DNA from 2 places in the Oceanobacillus luteolus genome. Region 2 is predicted to be linked to the other one. Evidence: riboswitches for the same ligand, from Rfam matches in the RefSeq annotation. Region 2 holds a riboswitch; the other holds the start of a gene.
What was found. Region 2 has a riboswitch for lysine ahead of dapA (4-hydroxy-tetrahydrodipicolinate synthase). Riboswitches for the same ligand answer to the same signal wherever they lie in the genome.

Region 1: linked by a shared signal. The riboswitch ahead of ACFSBH_RS14925 (Na+/H+ antiporter NhaC family protein) and the one ahead of dapA (4-hydroxy-tetrahydrodipicolinate synthase) in region 2 are both predicted to bind lysine.

Annotation. Positions count from the first base shown of each region.
Region 1 covers NZ_JBHUDE010000139.1:5,318-15,559, reverse strand. The annotation lists gene ACFSBH_RS14940 (M23 family metallopeptidase) at 1-705, shown strand, start outside; gene ACFSBH_RS14935 (methionine/alanine import family NSS transporter small subunit) at 739-846, opposite strand; gene ACFSBH_RS14930 (sodium-dependent transporter) at 846-2,363, opposite strand; gene ACFSBH_RS14925 (Na+/H+ antiporter NhaC family protein) at 2,606-4,156, opposite strand; lysine riboswitch at 4,290-4,465, opposite strand; gene yunB (sporulation protein YunB) at 4,512-5,288, opposite strand; gene ACFSBH_RS14915 (YunC family protein) at 5,505-5,813, opposite strand; gene ACFSBH_RS14910 (bifunctional metallophosphatase/5'-nucleotidase) at 5,936-7,339, opposite strand; gene ACFSBH_RS14905 (sulfite exporter TauE/SafE family protein) at 7,352-8,167, opposite strand; gene ACFSBH_RS14900 (spore coat protein) at 8,364-8,864, opposite strand; gene ACFSBH_RS14895 (YqhV family protein) at 9,054-9,323, shown strand; gene ACFSBH_RS14890 (ATP-binding cassette domain-containing protein) at 9,294-10,088, opposite strand; gene ssuC (aliphatic sulfonate ABC transporter permease SsuC) at 10,108-10,242, opposite strand, start outside.
Region 2 covers NZ_JBHUDE010000016.1:11,164-21,405, reverse strand. The annotation lists gene ACFSBH_RS04235 (helix-turn-helix domain-containing protein) at 1-284, opposite strand, end outside; gene ACFSBH_RS04230 (hydroxymethylglutaryl-CoA lyase) at 453-1,355, opposite strand; gene ACFSBH_RS04225 (hypothetical protein) at 1,767-2,078, opposite strand; gene ACFSBH_RS04220 (PspA/IM30 family protein) at 2,283-2,909, shown strand; gene ACFSBH_RS04215 (TFIIB-type zinc ribbon-containing protein) at 2,924-3,955, shown strand; gene ACFSBH_RS04210 (TPM domain-containing protein) at 3,955-4,737, shown strand; gene ACFSBH_RS04205 (SPFH domain-containing protein) at 4,766-5,764, shown strand; gene ACFSBH_RS04200 (PcsB-like coiled-coil domain-containing protein) at 5,828-7,078, opposite strand; gene dapA (4-hydroxy-tetrahydrodipicolinate synthase) at 7,253-8,134, opposite strand; lysine riboswitch at 8,224-8,404, opposite strand; gene rocF (arginase) at 8,531-9,430, opposite strand; gene ACFSBH_RS04185 (ornithine--oxo-acid transaminase) at 9,565-10,242, opposite strand, start outside.

The sequences.
Region 1 (10,242 bases), on a different contig from region 2:
CAGAATGCCGATATTCATATCATCAAACTTTTCGATGGAATAGGACAAGATGGAAATGGAGACGGAATTGCAAGCCTTGACGAAGATGAAGATATTATGTACACACTAGCCATGCTACTGCTCGATGAAGGACCTACAAGTGATGATATTAAAGTGGCACTCTGGAAGCATTATAAACGGGACTTAACAGTAAAATCAATTATGAATACTGCACGAGTATTTGAGAAGTTCAATGAGATAAATTTGACTAATCGAGATTTCCCTGTGGATATCAACTACAACTACAGTTACCGGAATACTTGGGGAGATAGAAGAGGCTACGGCGGACTGAGAATCCATGAAGGTACGGATATTTTTGCGGACTATGGGACACCAATCAAATCAACCACCTATGGTGTTGTGGAAATGATGGGTTGGAATCGGTTTGGAGGCTGGCGTATCGGGATCCGTGATATCTACAATATTTATCATTATTACGCCCATATGAGTGGTTTTAATGAAGACATCAAGGTCGGAACCATCGTACAACCAGGCGATATACTCGGTAGTGTCGGTTCAAGCGGTTACGGTCCTCCAGGTACGTCCGGCAAATTCCCTCCACATCTCCATTATGGAATGTACAAAGATGATGGATATAAGGAATGGTCTTTTGATCCTTACCCATATCTAAGGAAATGGGAAAGGATGGCAAGAAATAATCGTTAAAGAACCAGCGGGAGTGATCCCACTGGTTTTTTATTAATTTGTATCCTTTTGTTTTCTGAACGCATTCCAAATACTTGCTGCTAAACCACCCCAAAGAATGACCATTCCAATAATCATGACTACAATCGATGAAGCACTCATTATTTAGCCTCCCTCTCGTCTAGGTAATCTACGTTTTCATCTACATTTGCTTTCCATTTTGTCATGGACATGAGAATACCTATAAGTAAAGCTAATCCAGCCACGGTCCAACCACCAAATAGAATAAACGTGTCAGAGTATCCTTCATAGTTTTCTGTAAGATTTTGTTTAAATAAACCAATCATCATATATCCCATTACAATAGGTGTAATCAAACCTAAACTAATGGTCCACCATGATCCAAGTCGTATGTCGGAGATTGGATTTGCATGATCTTTAAGCCCTTTAAGTTCGCGTAAAATCCAAGCAATTAATATAACTTCAACCAATCCAATGAAAGCGACTCCAAATTGATTAATGAAATAATCCACTACATCAAGGAAAAATAGTCCTCCCTGTGTCGCAAACAATAAGGAGATAATTGCGGCAACTCCTCCTCCAAATAGTACCGATTTTCCTCGTGACAAATTAAACTTATCAACCATTCCTGCCACATATGTCTCGGTAATGGATATTAATGAAGTTAGACCTGCTAAAGTTAGGGACAAGAAGAATAACAATCCAAATAGCTCCTTCATGGCCGGGAACTCGTTGATGATTGCAGGGAATGCTACAAATGCAAGACCAACTCCCCCACTAACCACTTCATCAATCGGCACATTAGCTTGTGTGGCCATGAAACCTAAAATTCCAAATACTCCAATACCAGCCAGTAGTTCAAATCCTGAGTTTCCAAAGCCGACGATAAAGGCGTTATTCGTAATATCTGATTTTCGTGACAAATAACTGGAATACGTAATCATAATGGCAAATGCTATGGAAAGACTGAAGAAAATTTGACCGTAAGCTGCAATCCAAACTTCAGGTGACAATATTTGACTAAAATCTGGCTTGAAGAATGCATCCAAACCACTTAACGCTCCTGGTAGAGTAACTGCACGTACTACAATTATGAGAAAGATGATCACTAATGCAGGGATGAAAATACGGTTTGCCAATTCAATTCCTTTACTAACCCCACGATATAGAATAAATAATACAATTGCCCAAACTAGAATTAGCGGGAATAAAACTCCTGGAACCATACTTCCTACTTGGCCCGGAACTTCAGCCAATTTCAAATAATCGCCAAACAAAAATCCTTCTGTGTCTGAACCCCATGCAAGCGATAAAGAGAAATAAGCATAAGAAATTGCCCAGGCGATAATGACGGAATAGTAGGTGGAAATGACGAAAGCTACTAGAACTCCCCACCAACCGATGAATTCAGTTTTCTTATTCATCCTTCTAAAAGTTAATGGTGCAGACCCGCGATACTTATGTCCCATCGTAAACTCCATGATAAGTATTGGTATTCCGGCGGTCAATAGTGCAAATAAATACGGGATAAAAAATGCTCCTCCACCATTCTCATAAGCCACTGCAGGGAATCGCCATATATTCCCCAGACCTATTGCTGAACCGACAGCTGCTAAAATAAACCCCGCCCTTGTTCCCCATTGAGAACGTGTTTCCATAGTAATACCTCCCTTTTCGGCCCCTTCATACAAAATACACGAAGGAATCTTTTAATTATTATATCTTTTCAGATATTTATGCTTGTATTATATAATTTATCATCGATATAGTCAAAGAATATTTAATATCTATAAATTATTCTGAAATATTATGTAAGTTTCTAACAAAGTTAAACAGTATTATGACTGCTTAAAATGCAAAAAAACGTACTTTTCTTAGTTAAAGAAAAGTACGTTTTGTATTAAGCATTTTTTGTATTTCTGCTATGAATCACAAACCCAATTACTAAAACGATAACGAGTGTAATTATCAATGGTAAGATTGTCATTTCAAGTAATCCCATGAGTAAGTACCCAACAATGGACACAACAGCTGCAATTATTGCATAAGGAAGCTGTGTCAATACGTGATCGATGTGATTTGCACCTGCTCCGGTCGCTGAAAGAATGGTGGTATCTGAAATTGGTGAACAATGATCCCCAAACACAGCTCCAGCCAATACAGCAGCCAAAGTAGGTAATAGTAAGTTAATATCAATCACTGCAGAAACTTCAGCCCCGATTGCAAGCATAATTGTAAATGTACCCCACGATGTTCCAGTTGCAAGAGCCATAATTCCCGAAATAACAAAGAATAATACTGGTAGAAATACACCGCTGATATTTGCATTATTAAGTAACTGGGCTAAATAAGTCCCCGTTTCCAATGATGAGATAATTGATCCAATCATCCATGCCAAGATGAGTATATAAATTGCCGGAAGCATGGATTTCATACCTTGGATAAAAATATTCATTACACTTGCTTTAGGAGCACTATGAATCATATGGAGAATGAGTGCAAACAGAACAGATATTGCTCCACCTATGAATAAGGACAAGTTGACATCCGTGTTTGCAAACATAGAAAGGATTGTCACTTCACCCTCCGAAGCTCGAGCTCCTGTAACTAGCATAGCAGTTACAGTTGCTAAGACAAGAACAAGGATCGGCAAAATTAAATGGTATACTTTTCCTTTAGGATGAGCTTCAATAGTGTCACCTAAATCACCAGGAACTTTACTGTTTTCCGGATCAATCAATTCCCCAGTTTTCTGAGCACGCTCTTCATGAATTCGCATCGGTCCGATATCAACTTTTAAATATGCTACAAGAAACACAAGCAAGATTGCAGATATTGCATATAGATTCATTGGAATCATCCGAATAAATCCTTCAATTGGTTGGATGTCTGTAATTCCATTCGCTACAAAAATCGAACCCAATAAACCAATAATAAATGCTCCCCAGCTTGAGATTGGTGAAAGGACTGTGATAGGTGCTGCCGTCGAGTCGATTATATATGCCAGTTTAGCGCGAGAGATTTTTTGACGATCAGTAACAGGTCTAGCTATTTGACCTACCGCCAAACTCGCAAAGTAATCATCGATAAAAATAATTATACCTAGTATGGCTGTCATGATTTTTGCACCAGCACGGGTTTTCACCCTTTTAAGCATCCAGTTTCCAAAAGCTCTGCTTCCACCAGATCCTTGGAGAAACGCTGTCATAACCCCTAACAATAGCAGGAAGGAAATTAACAAAATGTTTCCTAGATTGAGCTCTCCTTCAGATACAAATATTTCGTAAAAAACTCCCCAAACTTCTTGTATAGATCCTAGAATGTTAAAGTTATGAATAAATAATGCACCAAGTACAATTCCGACTCCAAGTGAAAGTAAGACCCTTTTTGTAACTATTACTAATACAAGCATTACCAGTGCAGGTATTATAGAAAAAAATGTACCTACCATTTCGATTTCCCCCATTTATTTTTTTAGAAGCATAGAGTACTTTTGAACGAACGGAAGGTACATAGTCAAATAAAAAACAATGACAGAAAATAACCATCATTGTTTATATGTAACAATATACGTTATCTCCATTTCGATCAGTAGTTCTCCATGCCATGTTTCAGCATGACAGTAAGCCTCTTATTCAAAGACATACCAGCAAATAATAAGATGACGCTTATTACGCTTCGGCAAATAATCCTTTTACTAACCATCATCGTTGTCATTCTCCTGTTAGTTACTCATATTACCTGCACCTCTACCTCACCGATCGGATAAGGCTGCTATTAAGTTCTGAAACCACTATACTAAATTATTACTCATTCTGCAAGTCCGTCTGAATATCCTCTTTCGGAACAGCAATGGATGGAGGTGTTCCACCACCATAAAAATCAGGTACTTCGCCCATCAATGCAGCCCCATCTATATAGATTTGGGAAGTCACCGTCGTTAAATCGGAAGAAAATGGAACAATCACTTGCACATCAGCTTCAACATTTAAATAAAAAGAAATCCAAAGACCGTTAATACCAAATTCCATTTGCTCCCAAGTAATATTTGTCCGAACGGTACCAATTATTTCTAAATTGATTGGAATTCTAGGACCGAGGTTTGCAAGCACCGTGTTCCCTGTCACTTGACCAAGTGGAATTTCGACTAAAGTAGGGTCTTCATAAAGTCGTTCCTCTATCCCATTCGTGTAATCATACCTGTCTTCTTCGTCATGTAAAATCGGATCACCATGATTTAATCGATTAAAATACTCCTCAATTCGTTGGGTTGCATGCCGATTAATTTCACTAAGTGCATCTGACTTTGGTGAATAGGTGGCAACTTTCCCATTATTATCATATTCAATCGTTGCTATGTCCGTAAAATCATAGTCTTCAGTAAAGCTGACCGCACGATTGATGGCTCGAGTGGCAAATTCGTTCGTTTTTTCTTTGGCAATGTCCATTAACGTGGGCTTTATTCCCCTATCGATCAATGCGATACTGCCAAGAACCGCGATTGTAAATATAACGATTGTCAACAATAGAATCAATTGCGTTGGAGGTGAACTAAATTTCTTTGGGTATCTTCTTTTACGCATGCTACAACCCCCTTATGTCATATTTATGCACATATTTAGGGAGATAGACTAGCACAAAAATAGATGTGTTCCGCCAGCTCAGGTTTACGACTTCAGCTCTCTTCATCCAGTACGTAATCTCACACGGACTATTTCTTCCTTTTGATATTGGGTGTTCTTCATCGATAGAAACTAAAAAAGTCTATTCCCTGAAGTGAAATCCTTCAGGGAATAGACTTAAGAAATGAGTAGAAGTGCTTCCCTTCCTGTTATTCCTTCTTTCCAACCATATTCTCTTGAAGCATCTGTAACTTTCTCTAATGGAGCATCAAGTAACTGTTCAATCGTCCGTACACCTACAGCTCTTCCTGCAACCACTTTTCTTTCTTGCAATTTAGGGATTTCGTTGAAAATATCTACGTCCAAAGCTGCACACATAATGTAACCAACTTCATTTGATACCGTCAGAAGAGTAGTTTTTGGCAGTTCTACACTTACTGCAGTGAACTGCATCCCTTCAATCTCGATTGGATTAACAGTAATCATCTAAGAAGGCCTCCTTTATATACATAATTAAGTTATGCAATAATGGACCTTCTTGTCACTGATACATCTGTCTTAAACGATTATTATTACCAGAAGCAATAAGACACAAATTCAATGAGTTATTACCGCTGCAACGCTTTTCTTTTCAATGTTTCCAACAATAGATCTCTCAAGAACTCTGGCAGGAAATAATCTTTCTTCTCTGATTTCGCTATCTCTGGTAGCAGGCGTCCGAATGTAAAAGTATCTGCTGTCGCGATTCGATATGCTTTTTGTTTATCCACAGGGGTCCCATCTGAAAAAGTCACTTCCGTTACCGCCTCTGTGCCGTCAGGATTAGTCCTTATATTAATGGAAAGTCCGGAGAATAGCATTCTCCCTATCACTTCTCCTCTGAATCCAAATCCCTTCAGCTCAAACTCCATAAAATCTCTTTTTAGCGAGGCACGAATAACTTCAATCAATTCGTCACCTTTTAGTTGGACAACGACAGGATTAATTGGGTGAGGACATATCCGGTGAACATCCCCATACGTAATGGGACCCTTTGGCAATGCACCAAGCAGTAAGCCAGCATTTAATAAAGCAGCGTCAGCATCTGTCCACATTCTGATTGTATCTGTCAATTCTTGCATAATCGGGGTATCTTTATACCATTCCACATCTAGTGGCTCCTCGAGTACGACTACTTCTTTCTCTAATAATAAGTCCGCTTTCTCTTGAAGCTCCTCCAGCAAAACTGCCGTTCCCTGATCAACTGGATGATCAGATACATTCGTAGCGTACGCCTCTTTCGTCGATATTTGTTCAGATTCATGATCATAGGTTAAAATTACTTCTCCTACATATACACAGTGCTTTCCCGCTGCAGTAATCAGGCAATTATTTACATATTCTCCTGTTCGTAGCAGATGATGTGTATGTCCTCCGATAATAACATCTATTTCCGAAAACCTCCTGGCAATCTCTTGATCTTCACTAAGTCCTAAATGAGATAGCAGGATAATAATATCGGTTTTCTCGCTTAATTCAAGCAAATTCGTTTCCAGTTCATCATAAGGTGAGGTTACAGTCCAACCCAACGGGTCATAAAAAGCTGTAAACGGCGCTGTCAATCCAATGAAACCGAGACGAACTCCCGAATCTGTCTCAAATATGTTCGTATCAACCAACCATTTTGGAGGTTGGCCTGATTTTGGCTGTAGATTAGCACAAACCACTGGATAATCAGCTTCATCATAAAGATGGTATAAATCATCATGAGCAAGAGTGATACCTTCATTATTGCCGATTGTCACGACATCATAGCCGACTTCGTTCATTAATTCCACATTCGCTTTTCCCATTGTAGCCTCTGAAATGGGATCGACCCGGTCCATATGATCACCAGCATCAACTATATAATGGACCTCCCCTTTAGAGCTGCGGATTCTTTTCTTTTCCTTCAAATAACCAGCTGTACGGGGCCATTGTGTAAAATTACTGTGTAAATCATTCGTATAGTATATATAAATATTTTCTTTCATGAATCTTGCTCCTTAGCCTAATCCTTGAATGATCATACGAATTCCAATAAATATCAATAACAGTCGAAGTATCCATTCCAATGTTTTGCTGGACAGCATTTGATTCACTTTAGCACCAAGCTTTCCACCTACCCAAGCTCCAGGAATGAAGAACAATACGTATTCCCAAACGATATGTCCAAGAGCGATATGTGTCACTGAGCTAAAAATACTAACGAAGAAAATCATAAACATGGATGTTGCTGTAGCGATATGAACTGGAAAACCAAATAAGAGGATCATTGCTGGTACCATAATGGAACCACCACCAATACCAAATAAACCAGATAGAACCCCAACGATCAGGGCCAGAAATATTGCTCCTACTGCATGGACCTTATATTGATATCTTTCACCATTAACCTCAAAAGTCCGAACACCTTTCCCAGTCAGATCCACTGTTCTAGGCTCTTTCTTTTTAAAAAATAATATCATTGCAATCAATATCATTAATATACCGAAGTAAAGCTGAAATGTCTCTGCTTCGACATATTGGTTCAGCCACGCCCCAATGATTCCTCCTGGTATGCTCCCTATCATGAAAAGAAAACCGGTGCGATAATCCACCCGCTTCACCTTTAGATAAGATAAGGTGGAAGCTAATCCCGTAAATATCATGACAATTAGAGAGATACCGACGATTGCTTGAGGAGTTGCCCAAGCAAAAGCATCGGATATAGAGGCAAACAATATAAGAGTCGGAACGAGTATAACTCCTCCACCTAGACCCATTATTGAACCTACAAACGCTGTAACGAGTCCAATGATCAAACAAATAATAAATACCATTTCCATCACTTCCATCCAACGATAAATAATACGTACAGATACACTTATAATGAAACTATATCAGCGATTCTAAGGAATGAAAACCATTTCGCATATTTTTAGTGGAATTTTTATCTTCCATCGAAAATATGTACATCACTCAAAAATATAAAAACACCCTAGGAAGTTTATTCCTAGGGTGGTGGTAACCATATTATTAAAAGTCCATATTTAGTGCTTTTGTTGCAATGTTGATATCATTTCTTAATAATTTATGGAGGTCGTATGACGGATAAAGCCCTCTTTCGTACATATAAGCATATACCATTTCATGTGTTTCGATTGCACGTTGCAATTGTTTATTTAACGTTTCCCTTAATATCGGCGTTGCAGTTTCCGTTATTGCAATTGAATAATTCCTTACAGCAGTTTTTGCAAAAGCCAACAAATCTCCAGAGAAAAAACCACTATCCAAGTTTCTTTCCAATTCCTCTTCTTCTCTAGGAGCCAATTGATAAAATGCAAGTAGTTCCCTAAGGTTTGTTTCTAATCCTCTTATTGTTTCGGCATAAAGTCTACGCAATGCAGGATCTTTCACTTCACCGATAAACTTTTTTAGCTTCATTAATCCAATTGCCTGAAAAACTACTAATTCATGCAATTCCATTGTTTCATGCCAAGCTAAATGATTTGGTCTTCTTACTTCCTTCTCTTCCATTGTACTCCCCCTTCACACTAACAATCTTATCCTATTCAATATATGGGCAATTGGAAGCTTGCCATTAGCATATTAACCAGATATTTCGTGAGAGATAAAAATAAACCCTCATCACAAAGAGGGTTCTGTCCTTTATTGGACGAGTCCTGCATATATTTTATTAAAATACATATTGCAGGGGGAAATACCATGTTTGCTCTTTTTGAAACAGCCATACTTTTTATGGCTCTTTTCCGAATTCTTTCCGGTTCCATCGAAATATTTGCAGCACTCCTCATGTTGAAATTTAATGAAGTTGAAAAAGCATTAATCATTAATAGCTCATTAGCATTTGTCGGACCATTAATACTTCTTACCACTATCGGTATCGCTGGCATGTCTTCTAAAATATCGATAAGTAAGTTTTTTTGGATTTTTCTTGGAGCGACCCTAATTATTTACGGAATCAAGAAGGGATAAAGACAATTCAGGAAGCAATACCGGATATTCCTTATCTTCATTCCGATTCATGATTTGTGACAAGATATCGTCCACATACAAAGCAAATGCCGGGTTTGTTCGTTTTCGGGGTCGCGGTAGAGAGATCGTTTGATCTAAGCTGATTTTCCCTTGATCTATCAATAAAACCCGGTCAGAAATGGCAACTGCCTCCTCCACATCATGGGTAACGAGCACAGCGGTAAACTTCTTTTGTCTCCACAATGATTCGATTAGTTCCTGCATTTCCAATCGGGTTAGTGCATCCAATGCACCTAAAGGTTCATCCAGTAATAGCAGATCCGGATTATGCACCAATGCCCGTGCCAAAGCAACTCGCTGTTTTTGGCCTCCAGATAGCTTAGATGGATAATCATCCTTTCTTTCTTCCAGCCCTACTTGGGCTAATGCTTCCAATGCCTTGTTCCTTTTTTCTGTAGAAAGTCCTATACAGACATTATCAATAATCCGTTTCCATGGTAATAGTCTTCCATCTTGAAACATGATCCGTGCCTTTTTATTAAGCCCTTCCAATTTCTCACCATCCAGTATAATGGAGCCTCCTTCTGCATCTTCAAGACCAGCAACAAGGCGTAAAAGGGTACTTTTACCACACCCGCTTTTTCCGACAACGGAAACAAATTCACCTTTCTTAATCTCAACATCCAATCCATTTAATACATTACGATTATCATATATTTTTTCCAATTTATTGATTTGTATATTTATCCCGTTCCTATTTTCCAACCCTAACACTCCTCAGTATTCATGCATTCCATTTCAATAATCTACCCTCAAAATATCTGGCAATGACATCAGACAACTTTCCAAACAATGCATAAATTAAAATACTTAATACGATAATGTCCATCTGCATAAATTCTCTAGCGTTCATTGCCAT
Region 2 (10,242 bases):
CTATAGTGGGCCCGGTTAGCAAGCAGCTCGTAAGAATATCCCATGGATTCATCCCCTACTTTAGATGGACGTTCACTTTTCTTCTGTATGATAAGCTCTTCTTCTTTTTCTTCATCGAGGATCCATGAAAGTGGGACTTCTAACGTATCGCTGATTTTTGAGAGTGTTGCTACAGCAGCGGCAGTTTGACCGTTTTCAATTTTTGACAACATACTCTTTGATATCTCACATTGATCAGCCACTTGTTGTTGAGTCAGTTTTTTTCGTAATCGAATTTGTTTAATTTTCTTACCAATATTATGTAGATCTATCGATATTCATTCCCTTCTAAATTCCTATGTTCGTTATTAATCGTATATTAGGGACTGATTCAAGTCAAGAACCGGGGACTATTTCCAAAGTAAAAGCCATGTAGACAACTATGAATGGTTGTCTACATGGCTTTATACCTATCAGGCGTTCGATATATATGCTAACGATCTGCTTGGTAACAGTTTTCCTAGAAGATTTTGGATATAAAGGCCTGCCTGCTGCATCTTCCGTTCGCTGATTCCTGTCTGTATTCCAACTCCATGCAGAAGATATAAAACATCATTTGTATCTACGTTACCCGTCGCCCCTTTTGCGTAAGGGCATCCACCTAGTCCTCCAACCGATCCATCAAAACGAGTTACCCCATAATGGAGTGAAGTCATGATATTTGCAATAGCCATCCCCCTTGTATCATGGAAATGCAGAATTAATTTTTCTTTGGGAAAGTGTTTCAGTAAAACCTCTAGCAGTTTTTCCACATCGGTCGGTACAGCAGTACCGATCGTATCACCTAAAGATAGATCATCTGCTCCAGCATCCACTAAACGCTGACAAACCTCAAGAACCTGCTCTGGAGTAATTTTCCCTTGATATGGACAGTCAAAAACAGTTGAAACATACCCCGTGACCCGTTTTCCCACTGCTTTAGCTTCTTTTATAACTTCTTCAAGTACAGGATACGTTTCGGCAATGGATTTATTTATATTTTTTTGATTATGCATTTCACTCGCTGACATGAACACGGATGCCCCGTCAATTCCAGCCTCTAACGCAAATTCCAGTCCCTTCATATTTGGGACCAATGCAGAATAGACTACATTCGGATTCCGTTTAATTTTACGTCCTACTTCCCTTGCATCTTTCAAAGCTGGGATCATTTTTGGATTTACAAAGGATGAGTATTCAATCTCCCTTACCCCTGTATTGGAAAGCATATTAATCCAAGCAATCTTTTGATCAGTAGGAATCCACTCTTTTTCATTTTGCAATCCATCTCGGGGACCGACTTCCTTAATAATTACTTCTCTCGGTAAATTTCTCATTCCTTATCCCTCCATTCTATCGTATGCATTCTACTGAATTAAGGACTATATTCCAAAGCGCTTTCTATAAAAAATACTTAAATAATAAATAATTCAATCTAGTTTACTTTTACTCAACATTGTTGAATAAAGTATATAATAAATATTCAAATAATGCAATCATTTTATTTGTAAAAAATTAGTCGATGACATACTTGATAAATAAATCGATTCATACACTGTTCCTTATTTCGGTGTTAACGAACTTCCATCCATACACTGTTCTCGGTCTGGTTTTGATAGAATTCTTTGCTACAGTTTCCGGTGATGAAGGATACTGCTCTGAGAAATCCAATAAAATCAAAATAATAAAAAACGAACTCAGAGTTAGTGAGTTCGTTTTTGGGAAACGTCATATTTAAATGTTTTGAATTATAATCCTTCGTCAGTTTCTGTTTCGGAATCAGTGCTTGGGTCAGTACCTGGTTCTGTTCCTGACTCACCGCCTGGTTCCGTTCCTGGCTCTGTTTCTGATTCACCGCCTGGTTCTGTTCCAGGTTCTGTTCCTGATTCACCACCTGGTTCTGTTCCTGGATCTGTTTCGTTACCGTCTTGAGGAGCTTGCTCCTCAGGAACATCCGGTGCAATTGGTTGTTCTGGCTCTTGCTCTTCCCCATCTGAACAAGCTACAAGGAATCCCGACAATAGACAAGTGGAAGCAAATATTGTTAGTTTTTTCTTCATCATACTCATTCCTTTCCTTAGCTTTCTAATACATGTATATCCTTTATTAGCCATTACAAATCTTAAGAAGGGTTTACAAAACAATAACAACTGTAAAATTATTTTACTCTTTTGACATTCTGTTGAAATGAAACCTAATTCTTATTTGTCCAGTAATATATATTAAGATAAACTGAAGATAATCGAAAACAGAGGAGGATGACCATGGGGATATTATCCAGATTCAGTACGTTAATGAAAGCAAATATAAACCATCACCTAGATGTAATGAAACAGCCTGATAAAATCGTACAAAAGACCTTACGTGACATTAATCTAGACCTTCGAACAGTAAATTCTGAACGGAATGCATTGGAATCGGATGTTAAGCGTGCTAAACAAGCAGTCGATGAATGTGAAGCTGAAATTAGAAAGCTGGAACGATACCGGGAACGGGTTGAAGAGCGTGACTATGAAAAAGCAATGATGTTTGCCAATAAACAAGAAGAATTGGAAACAAAAAAGTTGGAATTAGTCTCAACCTACAACCAACTTATCGTTGATGCAAAACAGTTAAAACTATTGGAAGAAAAGTTAGCCCTGGATCTAAGACAATTGGAATTACGAAGCTATTCTATCAGAGAAAAAACCGCATTACTAAACCAGCAGGAAAAAATAAACACTAGTGATTCCCATGTTTCAAGCGGCTTTTCCAGTTACGAGGAAGAATTGAATTTTAAAATAGATGAGGCTGAAGCTCTCGCTAAACTTAGAAATCAAACAAAAGAAATAGAAAATATTGATGCAGAGATCAGTAAGTTGATACCGAATAAAGATCAGGAAAGTAACTAATGGGGGAATAAAAAATGGTTATACATTATAAATGTCCGAACTGTGGGAGTGATATGGCTTTTGATGCAGAATCCGGCGCCCTTTCCTGCGGGAATTGTGGCAGGCAGGACAATATTGAAGATTTTTCAGATGAATTTATCGAGACCGTTTTTGAAGAGGATGAAGCAAAGGAATATCATTGTAATAACTGTGGCGCAAACATCGTGACGGATGCCGATACGACAGCGACCAGTTGCAGTTTTTGTGGAGCTGCAGTCGTTCTAGCTGACCGTGTATCAGGAATCCTTGCCCCCTCCCTCGTCATTCCTTTTACCATTTCCAAGCGCCAAGCAGAAGAAGCCTTTATCAAGTGGTGCCGCAAGGGGCTATTGACTCCCCGTGGCTTCATGTCAGCAAGTCGTATTAAAAAGATAACTGGTATATACGTTCCTTTTTGGCTATACGATTTAAAAAATGAAGCTAAGGTTCATGCTGTAGGAACACGAGTTAGAACGTATTCAAGAGGGGAATATATTTATACAGAAACCAAATATTATGATGTATACCGAGATTTACGAATTGATTTTAGCCGCGTGCCGGTGGACGCTTCTGAGAAAATGGATGACAAATTGATGGATAAACTGGAACCTTATCAATATAGTGATCTTAAAGATTTTAAGACCCCTTACCTTGCCGGCTACATTGCCGAAAAATATAATTACGATGCAAAAGAACTGTTTCCCCGAGTAAAGGAAAAAATGAATAAACCTTTGGACGACTTCATCCGCTCCACTGTCAGCGGCTATACATCTGTAAGGTACAAAAATAAAAACATCACTACAAAAAGCAGGAAAAGTCTTTACACGATGCTCCCAGTTTGGATGGTATACTATGATTACGATCAATCAGAACATATTTTTGCCATGAACGGCCAAACAGGGAAAGTTGTCGGGAAGCCTCCGTTAAGTAAAGGAAAAATTGCAGCCTGGTTTGGTGGAATTGCTGGTGGATCGTTCTTGCTGATGAAAATCATCTCCTTTATTGTAACGGGAGGTGGCATTCTCTAATGAAACTTTTATGGAAAACTTCTATTTTGTTTACATTTCTATTTTTCCTATTAATCTCTCCTGCCCTTGCCGATGTACAGCGAATCTATGATCACGCAGATCTGCTTACAGATGAACAAGTGCAAGAATTAGAGAAGCAAGCAGCAAACTACTTTGAAGAATGGAATACGGATTTTATCATCATAACGACAGAAGATACTAACGGGAAGACAATTATGAAGTATATGCAGGATTTTACTGATGAATTAAAAGATGAATTTAATCGCCAAGAGGATAATATGGCCGTCATCACAATAGATATGGATTCTCGTATGGTAGATATTGCTGGATTTGGTATCGCAGAAAAATATATTGATGACGAAAGAATCGAATTGATTCTTGATCATGTTACGCCTTATTTCTCTCAGGGCGACTATTATAAAGCATTCAAACTCTTTTTTGAAAAAGCAGATGAATATTTAGATATTCGACCTGGGGTAAATCCAGAGTCAGTCTTTTTTAATACCTTTTTCCAACTTGCAGTTGCAGTTGTCTTGGCAGCAATTATCGTATTTTTAATGGCCTATACTTCTGGTGGAAGAGTTACCGTAACAAGTGGAACTTATTTAAATCGCAGTAGCTCTAGAATAATCAGTAAGCGGGATCGGTATTTAAGAAAAACCGTAACTAGAAGGAAAAAGCCATCTGCAAATAATAACGGGGGTGGAGGTGGTTTCCGTGGCGGTGGTGGCGGAATCACCGGCGCTGGTAGATCACATAGTGGCGGTAGAAGAGGATTTTAAACGGAAAAAAATCGAAAGGATGAGAGTGATGTCTTTTTTTAGAAATCAATTAGCGGATATAGTAGAATGGCAAGAATTTAGAGACGATATGATCTTTTGGAAATGGCCGAACCGAGAAATAAAACGGGGAAGCCGTTTGATGATTGGTCCTGGTCAAGATGCAATTTTTATTAATAACGGAAAAATAGAAGGAATCTTCAAAGATGATGGAGAGTACAACATTGAATCGGAAATCATTCCCTTCCTTTCTACATTGAAAGGATTTAAATTTGGCTTTCGAACTGGGCTAAGAGTGGAAGTTCTATTCGTGAACACGAAACAATTCACTGTAAAATGGGGTACAAAAAATCCGATTAATATTCCATCCCCTTCCCCTGCTATGCCAGGTGGAATTCCTATTCGTGCAAATGGTACGTTTAATTTTAAGGTGAATGATTATGTGCGATTGATTGAGAATGTTGCAGGTGTGAAGAAGCGTTATTTAGTAGAAGATGTCAAAATTCGAATTACATCCGTACTTGATCAGTTATTGATGAAATGGATCGTTAAAGAAGGTAAGGATTTATTTAATCTGAAAATCAACGCTTCCGAAATATCCCAAGGTATTAAAGAAGATCTTGATATGGAAATCTATGATCTTGGACTTACAATCACTGGATTCAATGTCAGCAGCTTTAATTATCCTAAAGAAATTCAGGATAGAGTTCAGAAAGCAGCAGCGCTCGGTATGATTGGCGATGTCAGTAAATACCAACAAATAGAAATGACCGATGGTATTGCGTCAGGTAAAGTGAAAAGTAGTGGTACCGCTTCTGATATGGTCGGAATGATGATGGGCATGAATGTAGCCAACGAAATGATGAAAAATATGAAGCAAAATCAAGATCCAGGAACGGAACAGAAGCAAGCCAAACAAGCCCCAGCTTCACCGGATTCCGGTAATTCTAGCAAACCAAACTTCTGTCCAAACTGTGGTCAAAAAGTTGATGGTGCCAATTTCTGTCCGAACTGTGGACAAAAATTATAACAAATCTCTCACGTTTCGTTGCATCATAGAAAAAAACAAGTCAGCTTAGAGCTGACTTGTTTTTTATTGTATCGTAACTTTCACTTTGCGTACGCCCCAATTTTTTGCGGCTTTTTCTGATGAGAGGAATACATCAATTTTATTTCCTCGAATCGCACTGCCTGTATCCCCTGCTATAGCATAGCCATAGCCTTCTACATGAACAAGTGAATGTAATGGGATGACATCTGGATCAACTGCAATTACTTTTGCGTCTGGATTTTCTTTTAAGTTAATTCCCGTGCTTGTTACACCGGAACATCCTTTACAATCAGCAGTATAAGCAGTTGCTGTAACGGTGAAGCTTTTGGACTCAGCTTTCTCTTCCTTTTTTACATTTTTGGCCGATTCATTACTGGATCGCTTGGAAGAGTCACTTTTTGCATTACTAGTTTTTTGTTCAACTTTCGCAACCTGAACAAGCTTAGAGCCGTTCTGCTTTTCCTTTTTAGCTTCTTCTGCTTTTTGTTTTTCAATCGCTGCTAAACGACGTTTCTCTCTTTCCTCACGTTCTTTTTTAGCTGCTTCTGCAATATCTGCCAACACTTTTTCTTCCATTGATTTCAGTTGACTATCCTCTGTCTCCAGCTCTTCTACATAAGCAATCAACTCTTGTTGTTTGGCTTCGACAGCTTCTTGCGCTTTTTCCTGTTCACGCTTCTCTTTTTCGATGCTCACCAGTTTTTCTTCTTGTTCGGCATGCATCTCATTCAATTCATCTAACTTTTCCATTCTGGTCATCTGATGAGCTTCTACTAATTCCATATCTGATTCAAGCTCTTCCATTAAACTTGTATCAGAATCCATAATTTGATTGACAGCGGTCAAACGACTGATGAAATCACCAAAACTTTTGGCACCAAAGAGTACTTCGATATAGTTTACTAGACCACCAGACTTTTGATACGATGCTGCTCTATCCTTTAAGATATCAAATCGTTGTTCAATGCTTAATTTTAATTCTTCAATTTCTTCTTGCAAGGTAGAGATTTCTTCTATTGTCACTTCTATATCATATGTAATTTCATCTACCCTAGCTTGTTTTTCACTTAATAGCTCGTCCAATCGGATGACTTCTTCATTTAATGCTTGCAACTCATCATATAATTCATTAATTCTTTGCTCTTGTACTGATAAATTTTTCTCTATTTCTTTTCTTTCTTTCTGTATCTCTTCCAATTCAGCCCCATTCGTAGCAAAGACATCAACTGTAAATATTGATTGGAATAAAATTAGAGAAGCTATTAAGGTAAAAATCCTAGTTTTCTTCCGCAAACTTTTTCCCCCATTTCCATAGATTTCTTGTTAGGAATCTATGGTATGAAGTATAACATTGGAAAATAACAATTTGATTATGCTTATATTACAATTAGATTTCAGCGCAAGACAAAAAATGACAAAAGCCACGCATATTATATATATACGTGGCTGAAGTTGTTATTAAAAGAATCAATTTGCCGACTTGAATTCTTCCATCACATTAGTTAGATTTTGCTTTTCGTCTACCGTTAACTCAACTAATGGCAAACGTACACCGCCTACCTCTATTCCCGCCTCATTCAATGCTGACTTGACAGGGGCAGGACTAGGTGCTTGGAACAAGACATCTATTACCGGTAGAATACGTCGATGCTGCTTTGCCGCTTGTTCATTTTCACCAGCTAAAAAGCTATTTATCATACTCCTCATTTCATTACCAATAACATGGGCTGCAACAGATACTACTCCCATTCCACCGATTGCAAGCATTGGAACCGTCATGCCGTCATCTCCGCTATACACACTGAAGTCATCCGCAGTTTTTTGAATGATTTCTGCTGCTGCATCAAGATCTCCGCTTGCTTCCTTGACGGATACAATATTTTCAATTTCAGCTAAACGAATGATTGTTTCCGGTGTCATATTGACAGATGTTCTCCCTGGGATATTGTAGAGCATAATGGGCAATGCAGTACTTGCTGCAATTTGGCTAAAATGTTCATATAAACCCTGCTGCGAAGGTTTATTATAATAAGGGGTCACGAGCATAATACCGTCTACACCAACTTGTTCTGCCTCTTTCGTTAATTCAATTGTTTCTCTTGTGTTGTTTGAACCCGTTCCTGCGAGTACCGGAATCCTGCCATCTACTTCTTTTACAACAACATTGAATAAGTCCACTTTCTCCTTACTCGTTAAGGTTGGCGATTCACCGGTAGTACCCGCTACTACTAAGCCATCCGTACCAGTAGCTATTAAATGTTCAATTAAAGCTGAAGTTCTGGAATAGTCGATTTCTCCTTGTTCATCAAATGGTGTCACCATCGCTGTTAGTAATCTTCCAAAATTCATGTCACTCACAACCCTTTCTTTTCATATCTAGTCAAAATAAAAAGCAATAACGGTGGGCCGCTATTGCTTGTTGAACATTTTAGTTCTTTCTGCCTGATAGCGCACCATATAGTTACCTATATGACAGATCTATATCTTTTCGACATAGACCCAGCATCGGGAAGAGTGAGTTTCCTTCTGCTTCGGCAAATTCCCCTTTCCTTATGGTTCGACGGATCTCATTCATCCTCCCCATAAGTACTGATGGTCTTTGCAACCTCTATCTTATTATAAGAAATAAGAGATATTTAATTGTTACCCTACTATAACAAACATAGGGAAAAATAACAAGCAGTAGCAGCTGATTATCCCTTTCCCTCTATGTTATGTCAATAGTAATTCGGTTGTGCCTATAATTTATAAGATTCGCTCACCAAACAATGAACCGACCAAATCAACCGCCAGTTGTCCTGTCTTATTCCGTTCATCCAAAATCGGATTGACTTCCACAAACTCAGCAGAAGTGATCATCTGTGATTCTGCTAATAATTCCATTGCCAAATGTGCCTCTCGGGTTGTGACACCACCTGCAACTGGGGTACCAACTCCAGGCGCATATAGAGGGTCTAAACCGTCCAGATCAAATGATAGGTGCACCCCATCCACTCCATTGTTTCTAAAATAAGCAATGGTCTCCTCAATTATCGATGACATGCCAACACGATCGATTTCATGCATCGTATAAACTTTAATTCCTTTTTCTTTGATTAGGTTCTTTTCACCTTCATCTAATGAACGCGCTCCAATGATCACTACATTTTCCGGTTCAACCTTTGGAGTGAATCCACCTATATCTGTAAGCTTCTTTTCACCTAATCCGATTGATGCGGCTAGTGGCATTCCATGGATATTTCCAGAAGGCGATGTTTCAGGTGTATTTAAATCCCCATGGGCATCAAACCAAATAACCCCTAACCGCTTCCGAAATTTAGTAACACCCGCTAATGTTCCAATTGCAATACTGTGATCGCCACCAAGTATCAATGGAAATGAATTCGCCTTCATCACCCCTTCGACTTTTGCCATTAATTGTTCACTTGATTTTACAACAGCTGTCAAGTTCCTTATTCCCGTTTGTGGATCAGTCTCCAAACGATCTCTTCCAATTTGAACATCACCTAAATCATCTACATGGAAACCGTTATTTTCAAGACGCTCGACGATGTCGGCATAGCGAATGGCACTTGGACCCATATCTACACCACGTCTCAGTTGCCCTAAATCCATCGGCATCCCAATAATCGATATTTTTTTCATGTATACTCCTCCTGCCAAAAAATATGTATCTTTCTTATAATTTGCATTAAATCTATTAAACTGTCAATTTACATGTCATAGGATAAAAAAATACCACAGTCAGAAAACTGTGGTATATGTTCCGTTACCTTTTTCTACAATTTATTTAACACGTTATAGATTCGCTCTAATGCCCAGTCCAAGTTCTCTTTTGTGATGATGAGTGGTGGAGCAAAACGAATTGTATTCTCATGGGTCTCTTTACAGAGGACTCCTTCTAATTTCAGTTTTTCACAAAACTCTCTAACAGGATGGTTAAATTCCACACCTATGAAAAGACCACGGGCACGAACTTCTACTAAGTCAGAATTATTTATTTTTCTAAGACCTTCTGCAAAATACTCGCCAAGTTGCTGTGATTTTTCCACCAATTTTTCTTCCTCAATAACATCAATAGCTGCAATGGAAACAGCACACGCTAAAGGATTGCCACCAAAGGTCGATCCATGTGAACCAGGTGTGAATACATCCATTATTTCTTTGTTGGCTGCAATTGCAGAGACTGGTATGACACCACCTCCAAGAGCCTTACCCATCACATAAATATCTGGTTCGATCGATTCCCATTCACAGGCAAACATCTTTCCGGTACGAGCTAATCCAGTCTGTACTTCATCAGCAACAAACAATACTTGATTCTCATCACAAATCTGCCGTATTTCTCGTAAATACCCTTCAGGAGGTATAATAATACCAGCTTCTCCTTGAATCGGCTCTACTATCACTGCTGCTGTATTCGGAGTAATTGCCTTGCGAATCTCTTCTGCATCGCC